2 regions of the Verminephrobacter aporrectodeae subsp. tuberculatae genome follow, and region 1 is predicted to be linked to the other one. Evidence: predicted binding sites of a transcription regulator. Region 1 holds the regulator's gene; the other holds the start of a gene.
What was found. The regulator LexA, encoded in region 1, represses DNA repair genes until DNA is damaged. The targets are predictions, from matches to a motif close to ACTGTATNNNNATACAGT.
Positions count from the first base shown of each region.

Region 2: the regulator LexA is predicted to act here: its motif matches at 2,920-2,937, upstream of D5041_RS06975 (DNA topoisomerase IV subunit B).

Region 1 covers NZ_QZCX01000003.1:32,340-36,747, forward strand. The annotation lists partial or broken gene D5041_RS22165 (NAD(P)/FAD-dependent oxidoreductase) at 1-251, shown strand, start outside; gene D5041_RS15105 (hypothetical protein) at 430-1,170, opposite strand; gene D5041_RS15110 (hypothetical protein) at 1,666-1,857, opposite strand; gene lexA (transcriptional repressor LexA) at 2,113-2,787, opposite strand; gene D5041_RS15120 (asparaginase) at 2,871-3,821, shown strand; gene D5041_RS15125 (hypothetical protein) at 3,842-4,408, opposite strand, start outside.
Region 2 covers NZ_QZCX01000001.1:1,647,017-1,651,424, reverse strand. The annotation lists partial or broken gene D5041_RS06985 (hotdog fold thioesterase) at 2-232, opposite strand; gene D5041_RS06980 (hotdog fold thioesterase) at 355-777, opposite strand; gene D5041_RS06975 (DNA topoisomerase IV subunit B) at 904-2,886, opposite strand; gene D5041_RS06970 (MFS transporter) at 3,029-4,240, shown strand; gene D5041_RS06965 (hypothetical protein) at 4,252-4,408, shown strand, end outside.

The DNA.
Region 1 (4,408 bases):
CCAGGGAAGTCGCCGACAGGGTCGGCAAATGCTGGGGCCTTGGCTCCGGCACCACCAAGGACCCCGGCCCCTGGGAGGGGGAACTGCGCAATATGTGGAAACCGACCCGGCAACCGGGTCTGTGGTTCCATGGCGGCAACCTGCATATGTCGCGCCATTGTTCGCAGTTCCTGGCGCTGCAATTGCAGGCCCGCATGCACGGTATCCCGACGCCGGTCTACGGCATGGGCGAGGTGCACCACCTCAGTTAGTGTCCTGCCCTGCGAATAGCGGCACATGAAACTGCGCCTTTCGCGCCATGGCGGCGTTGCAAATCCTCGCGATACCTCCGGGTATCGCTGCGGTTTGCGCCTTGCCATGACGCGAAATGCATCCGTTTCATTTTGTGCCGCTATTCGCAGGGCAGAACACTAGCCTGCATGGTCGAGGTTATTTCCGCGCAAAGAAAACCGCGACGCCCCGGGTTTCGTCGGCGTTCGTCGCGGTAATGGTCAGGCGGTTCTTTTCCGGATTCACCGTGGCGATTCCGCTGAACGCGGTGTTCACGGTGGCCGCACCCTCCGGGCAGCTTTCGCTGAACTGTGCCTTGTAGGCGTCGGTGTCGGCCATGGCGGCCAGGCTGCCCGTGTACTGGCAGCCGGTGGTCGAGTTGCCCGTCACCTCGCCCGCGGCGGCCACCGTCCATTGGGTCGTCTGGCTGTTGCTGCCCAGGGTCGTGCTCCAGTTGCCCGCCACGTCCGCCTGCACGGCGGGGTTGGCCACGGTTTCGCTTTGGTCGAGCACCAGGGGGGTGGGGTTCACGCCCGTGAAGGACAGGCGCTTGGGAGTGGCCGTCAGATCCGGCGTGGCCGTGGCCATCGTCGGCTGGCCCACGGCGTTGTCCGGGCTCAGCGCGTAGGATTTTCCGTTTGCCTGGCGGTCGTTGCGCACCAGCAGTTTCACGAGCCGGCTGCCGTCCTTGGCGAGGATCCAGGCGTCGGCACTGCCCGTGGCGTCGGGCATGATGACCGCCGTCATGGCCACAGTCGCGCCATCGGGCGTGACCCAGCGCCCTTTGAGTTGGGCCGGGTCGATGGCGTTGACGGGGTCGATCGCGTCCTCGTTCTCGTCCTCATCCCAGTCGCCGCCGCCGCAGGCGGTCAGCAGGGCCGAGATTACCAAGACGGCCAAGGCTGCGAAAAAGAGGGGACGGATTCGGGAGTGAACCAGGAGATCTGCCGGGGGTTGCGTCCTGGTTCGGGTTTGCATGGGTGGTTGCATCATTGTTGTTTCTTGTTTCTATCGGGTCTTGGAGGGGGCAGGGGGTTTCTCGTGCGCTGTGGCTGCGCGGCTGGTCGGAAGCAGATTGCGTGCTGCCCCGTGCATTGGCACGGCGGACTGCGGCATGTGCACTGCAGTTGCGGAGGGCGGCTGCCGTACTTCGGGAATGTTGCCCGGTCTGCCTCTCATCCCCTATTGAGGCGGTTCAGGTCTTCCAGCCGATTGCTGCCAGCTTGTGGCGGATTGGGTTCCTAACAGATAAGAGATTGCTTGTCACTAGAACTTATCAGGCTAGGAATTCTACCGGAATGGGAATAGGGGTTGGACAAACGGATGGACAAACGGGCAGACGCCCTGCTGGTTGCGCCGGGGACTCGACGATCCGGTGGTCCCCGCGCCCCAAGATTACGGGACGGCGCGCAGTGCCTCGGACGCGGCCATGCGCTCGAGTTGCGCGCACACGTCGGCCATTCGGCCCGCAATGAGGAAGCGGCCCGTACCAGAGTCGGAAACATGTTGCAGCACCCTGGCCGGACGGGGGGCGGTTTTGTCCGCCGTCAACGGCGCAGGAAAGGCGGCGTTGCGGCTGTCGCCCATGCTGCCGGGTGCGGGGGAGCGGTGGTTTCCATGTGGTTGCGCGGATTCTGCCGCTCGGGCCATGGCCGCAGCACCGTTCCGGGTGCTCGTCGGCCTTTCGGGATGCGTGGGATGCGTGGGGCACACGAACTGGCGCCTCGAGCGGGAAAAAAGATTTTGCAGAACGGAAAGGGGGAATAGGGCAATTTCCATGGGAAAACTCCAAGGGCCGGGGAAGAAGGAAGGAAGGGCGCTTGCGCGTTGGCAGCATCGGGTTCACATCAGCATGGTGTTGCGGATGAGCCCGACGGCAAGGCCCTCGATTTCAAAAGGCTCGCCGGGCTGGACCACGATGACCGGGTAATCGGGGTTTTCGGGCAGCAACTCGATGGCGGTGGCGGTGCGGCGCAGGCGCTTGACGGTGACGTCGTCCCCCAGGCGGGCCACGACGATTTGGCCGTTGCGCGCCTCGCGCGTGGCTTGTACGGCGAGCAGGTCGCCGTCCATGATTCCGGCGTCACGCATGGACATTCCGCGCACTTTCAGCAGGTAGTCCGGTTTGCGCTGGAAGAGGCCGTTTTCCACGCTGTAGGTCTGTTCGACGTGCTCCTGCGCGAGAATCGGCGAGCCTGCTGCGACGCGCCCGATCAGGGGCAGGCTGAGTTGCGCCAAACCGGGAATGGGCAGTTTGAATGGGCTGCCACGCGCTGCGTTGATGGCGTTCAGCGCGTCGCTGTGCAGGCGGATACCGCGCGACGTGCCACTGCGCAGTTCGATCACGCCTTTGCGGGCCAGGGCCTGCAGGTGCTCTTCTGCGGCGTTGGCCGATTTGAACCCCAATGCGGTGGCAATTTCTGCGCGGGTGGGTGGGGCACCGGTGTGCGCAATGGCGGTCTGGATGAGTTCCAGAATCTGTTGCTGGCGGGCGGTGAGTTTCGGGTGCTCGTGCATGCTGCTCTCCAATGGGGTGGTTGCAGGAGTGAAAAAACTGGAATTTCATCCAGTTACTGTATTTTTCATCAGTTTTTCGGGGTATGCAAGTGGGCGCGCAAAAAATTGTGGTTTTGGGCACCGGGGGAACGATTGCGGGGACTTCGGCGCGGCTCGGGGACAACCTGGACTACATCGCAGCCCAGTGCGGGGTGGAGCAGCTGCTTGCGGCGGTTCCCGCTTTGCAAACGTTCGCCGCGGGCACGCTGGTGGCAGAGCAGGTGGCCCAGATCGACAGCAAGGACATGGACTGCGACGTGTGGTGTGCGCTCGCCCTGCGCTGCGCGCAGCATTTGCAGGACCCCGCAGTGCGGGGCCTGGTCATTACCCATGGCACCGATACGCTGGAAGAGACCGCGTGGTTTCTGCACGCCGTGCTCGATGCACGCAAGCCGGTGGTGCTGACCTGCGCCATGCGCCCGGCAAACGCGCTCACGCCCGATGGCCCCCAGAACCTGCTCGACGCCGTTGCCGTGGTGCAGGCCCCCGGTGCAAGCGGGGTGCTGGCCGTTGCCGCGGGCCAGTTGCATGGCGCGCAGCAGGTGCAAAAAGTGCATCCGTACCGGGCCCATGCATTCAGTTCGGGGGACGCAGGCCCCCTGGGCTGGATTGAGGAGGGTCGGGTGCGCCTGGCGCAGGCCTGGCCGCCGGCGCCAGAAAACAAATCCCGCGAGGTGCTTGAAAAATTGGCCCATGCCACGCGCTGGCCCTGGGTCGAAGTGGTCCTCAGCCATGCGGGGGCCTGCGGCATGGTGGTGGATGCGCTGGTGCGCGAGGGGGTGCAGGGCCTGGTGGTCGCGGGGACCGGCAATGGGTCCGTGCACCATGCCCTGGAGGCGGCCCTGCTGCGTGCGCAGAGCGCGGGGGTCCGGGTGCTGCGCGCCACGCGCTGTCCCGAAGGGCAGGTGCTTGCCCGACCCGGCGATTTGCTGCCCGCGTCCCGCGGCCTGTCCCCGGTGAAGGCGCGTGTTGCCCTGATGCTCGATCTGCTGTGAGCGCCGGCGGTCCCGGTAGATCAGCGCTCCGGGTTGGTTCGGCGAAACAGCAGGAGATAGTCGTTTTTGTCGGTGGGGCGGGAGATGCTGGCCTGGAACTCCCACTGCGCGGCGTCGGGCATGTACGCGGAGAGCGGCCACGCCGTGCCGTCCGTGAGCAGCCACTGGCACGCGCCCTGCGGGTCCGTGCGCTGCAGCGACAGCCGGCCGTGGTATTGCAGCGCCGCGACCTGCGCCCGGTTCAGGCGCAGCGTCTGGATGCATCCCGGCGCCGGACCCAGCGCCGCGACGACGCTGCGCACCTGCGGGCCATAGCTGCGCGCATAGTTCAGCAGGGGCAGCCACAGGGTCATGAGCAGCAGCCAGCCCAGCGTGGCGCCGCTCGCGGGCAGCACCAGGCTTTTCCAGATGGGGACCCGGTCGCGCGCCGCGCGCCACCAGACCAGGCCGCACCAACCCAGGCTCGCGGCCAGGGCCACGAGCAGAGCCAGTGCCGAGAACTGCGGCACGAAGCCGGGCGCCAGCTTGGCCACGTTGGCCGCGGGTTTGGCGGGAAATCCGGTCTGCAGGGCAATCCAGATGACCCA
Region 2 (4,408 bases), on a different contig from region 1:
CTCAGCGCTGCACCAGGATGGCCATGGTCAGGCGCGAGACGCAGGTCAGCTCGCCGGCCTCGTTGACCAGGTCGATCTGCCACACCTGCGTGCTGCGCCCCAGATGCACCGGCCGCGCCGTTCCCGTGACCCAGCCGCTGGTGACAGGGCGCAGGTGGTTCGCGTTGATGTCCAGGCCCACGGCGTTGTGCCCCTCGGGGCTCGCGCAGTAGGCGCCGATGGAGCCCAGCGAAACGAAAGACGGGGCTGCACGCGTTCCTCACGCAGTTCCTGGATCGCATCAACGACCTGGGCGGCGGCATCAGCCGCGATTTCCTCGCGACCGCGGGAGATTGACCCGGGCCAGGGGCCCCCTCAGCGCTGCACCAGGATGGCCATGGTCAGGCGCGAGACGCAGGTCAGCTCGCCGGCCTCGTTGACCAGGTCGATCTGCCACACCTGCGTGCTGCGCCCCAGATGCACCGGCCGCGCCGTTCCCGTGACCCAGCCGCTGGTGACAGGGCGCAGGTGGTTCGCGTTGATGTCCAGGCCCACGGCGTTGTGCCCCTCGGGGCTCGCGCAGTAGGCGCCGATGGAGCCCAGCGACTCGGCGAGCAGCACGCTCACGCCCCCGTGCAGCAGCCCGAACGGCTGCCTGGTGCGCTGGTCCACGGGCACACGGCCGCGCAGGAAATCGTCGCCCAGCTCGACGATCTCTACGCCCAGGTGCTGGGCGGCGGTGCCTTGGTTGGCGGCGTTGAGCTGGTTCAGGTCGGTGGGTTTTTTCCAGATCGGCATGGAATCCTCGGTTGGGCAGAGAGCGGCGCTACGGCTGCGCCGGCAAAACGAAAACCCGTGTCGGCGGCTTGCCGGGTCGGTACGCCGTTGTTCCCGGGGCCCGCCATTGTGCTTGTTCTTCCCGAGTCAGATGTCGATCTCGACCGCGTCGCCGTGCAGTTCCATGAGCGCGCGCCGGGCCGCCGCCTCGCCCTTGCCCATGAGCTTGGTGATGCGTTCCTCGGTGGCGGCAAAGTCCACGCTGCCCAGTTGCACCGGCAGCAGGCGCCGGGTGTCGGGGTTCAGCGTGGTCTCCCACAGTTGCCCGGCGTTCATCTCGCCCAGGCCCTTGAAGCGGCTGATCTGGCATTTCTCGCGCGCCACGCCTTCCTTGGCGCATTTGTCGAGGATGGCGCCGAGTTCGCCCTCGTCGAGCGCGTACATCTTGGCCGCAGGCTTCTTGCCGCGCGCGGGCACGTCCACGCGAAACAGCGGGGGGCGCGCCACATAGACATGGCCGGCCTCGATGAGCCCGGGGAAATGCCGCAGGAACAGCGTGAGCAGCAGCACCTGGATATGCGCTCCGTCCACGTCCGCGTCGCTCAGGATGCACACCTTGCCGTAGCGCAGGCCCGACAGGTCGGGTACGTCGCCGGGGCCATGGGGATCCACGCCGATGGCCACCGAGATGTCGTGGATTTCGTTGTTCGCAAACAGCCGGTCGCGCTCCACCTCCCAGGTATTGAGCACCTTGCCGCGCAGCGGCAGGATGGCCTGGCTTTCCTTGTCGCGGCCCATCTTGGCGCTGCCGCCGGCGGAGTCGCCCTCGACCAGGAACACCTCGTTGCGGCCGAGGTCGCGGCTCTCGCAGTCGGTGAGCTTGCCGGGCAGAACGGCCACGCCCGAGCCCCTGCGCTTTTCCACCTTCTGCCCCGCCTTCTGGCGCGTCTGCGCGGCCTGTATGGCCAGTTCCGCGAGTCTCTTGCCGTATTCGACATGCTGGTTGAGCCACAGCTCGAGCGCCGGGCGCACGAAGCCGCTGACCAGCCGCACGGCGTCGCGCGAGTTCAGCCGTTCCTTGATCTGCCCCTGGAACTGGGGGTCCAGCACCTTGGCGCTGAGCACGTAGCTGGCGCGCGCAAAAACGTCTTCGGGCAGCAGCTTCACGCCCTTGGGCAGCAGGCTGTGCAGTTCGATGAAGCTTTTGACGGCGTTGAACAGCCCGTCGCGCAGGCCGCTCTCGTGCGTTCCGCCGGCGCTCGTGGGAATCAGGTTGACGTAGCTCTCGCGCATGGGCGCACCGTCCTCGGTGAAGGCCACGCACCAGGCTGCGCCCTCGCCTTCGGCAAAGCTCTCGCTGCCACCGTCAACAAAGCCCTCGCTCTCGAACAGGGGGATCACCGGTTCGGCGCCCAGGCTCTGCATCAGGTAGTCGCGCAGGCCGCCCTTGTACTGCCAGGTTTGCGTCTCGCGGGTCTTTTCGTGCACCAGCGAAACCGACACGCCCGGCATCAGCACTGCCTTGCTGCGCAGCAAATGGCTGAGCTCGCCCATGGGCAGCGCGCTGGATTCGAAGTACTTGGCGTCGGGCCATACGCGCACCGTGGTGCCCTGCCTGCGCTCGCCCGCCTCGAGCGGCCGGCAGACCAGGGGTTCGACGACTTCGCCGCCCGCGAACACCAGGCGCGCGGACTGGCCTTCGCGGTGGCTCGTGGCCTCCAGGCGCGTGGCCAGCGCGTTCGTCACGCTCACCCCCACGCCGTGCAGGCCGCCCGAGAAGCTGTAGGCGCCGCCCTGGCCCTTGTCGAACTTGCCGCCCGCGTGCAGGCGCGTGAAGACGAGCTCGATCACCGGGGCCTTTTCCTCGGGGTGCATGCCAAAGGGAATTCCGCGCCCGTCGTCCTCGACGCCCACCGAACCATCGGCGTGCAGCGTGACGCGGATCTTTTTTCCGTACCCGGCGAGCGCCTCGTCGGCGGCGTTGTCCAGCACCTCCTGCACGATGTGCAGGGGGGTGTCGGTGCGGGTGTACATGCCCGGACGCTGCTTGACGGGCTCCAGGCCCTTGAGAACGCGGATCGAGCCTTCGGAGTATTCGCCCGCAAAGACGGAGGAGGGTTTTGCAGCCATGGGCGCGAATTGTAATGTGGCATTGCAGCAAAATCTGGATAAAAAAACAGATGTCCGCCCCCTGCCCCGCGCCCCGCTGCACCGGCGCGCAGCAGGCAATCCGGCTACATTCTTGTGGATGCACATGTACAGGGATACGCGTATGAATCCGCCCAAACTGTCGATGCTCCAGGTGCTCGTTTGCGGAGCGGCCATCGTGACCCTGTCCATGGGCATCCGCCACGGCTTCGGGTTATGGCTGCTGCCCATCACGCAGGAGCGGGGCTGGACGCGCCAGTCGTTTGCCCTGGCGCTGGCGATCCAGAACCTCTCCTGGGGATTCATCGGCATTTTTGCGGGCATGCTCGCGGACCGGTTTGGCGCCTTGCGCGTGCTCCTGGGCGGCGCCGTGCTCTACGGCCTGGGGCTCGCGGGCATGGCGCTGGCGCCCACGCCGACGCTGTTCGCGCTGACCGCCGGGGTGCTGACCGGCGCGGCGCAGGCCGGCACCACCTACGCCGTGGTCTACGGCGTGATCGGCCGGCAGATTGCCCCCGAGCGCCGGTCCTGGGCCATGGGCATGGCGGCGGCCGCCGGATCGTTCGGCCAATTCCTGATGGTTCCCGTGGAAGGCTGGCTGATCGCCAGTCTGGGCTGGCAACAGGCCCTGCTGGCGCTGGCGGCCATGGTGCTGCTGATCGCGCCACTGGCCCTTGGCCTGCGCGAACCCGGGTTCCGGGGCGCGGCGCCGCCCAGGCGCGAGCAGACCATCGTGCAGGCGCTCGGCGAGGCCCTGCGCTACCCCAGTTTCAACCTGCTGATGGCGGGCTACTTCGTGTGCGGTTTCCAGGTGGTGTTCATCGGCGTGCACATGCCCAGCTACCTGCGGGACCACGGCCTGTCGCCCCAGGTGGCCAGCTACGCGCTGGCACTCATCGGGCTGTTCAACGTGTTTGGCACCTACGTCGCCGGCATGCTGGGCCAGCGCCTGCCCAAGCGCCAGATCCTGTCCTTCATCTACTTTGCGCGCGCCGTGGCAATCAGCCTGTTTCTGCTCGCACCGCTCTCGCCCGCGTCGGTGTACCTGTTCTCCGCCGTGATCGGCGCGCTGTGGCTCTCGACCGTGCCACCGACCAACGCCACCATCGCCCAGATCTTCGGCGTGCAGCATTTGTCCATGCTCGGCGGCTTTGTGTTCTTCAGCCACCAGATCGGCAGTTTCATGGGCGTGTGGCTGGGGGGCTATCTGTACGACACCACCGGCAGCTACGACATCGTCTGGTACATCGCCATCGCCCTGGGCGTATTCGCCGGCCTGGTGAACCTGCCCGTGAACGAAAGCCCCATCCGGCGCAACGCGCCGCAACCCGCCTGAGCCCGCGCACCATGGACGACGCCCCCCGCCCCACACCCCCCGCGCTGCCACGTGCGCTGCGCTGGCTGGGCTGGGCCGTGGCGCTGCTGCTGTGCCTGCTGGTGTTTGGCATGTACACCGCACCGGGCTTCATGGTGATGCTGGCCGACCAGATCTGGGCCTGCTTCT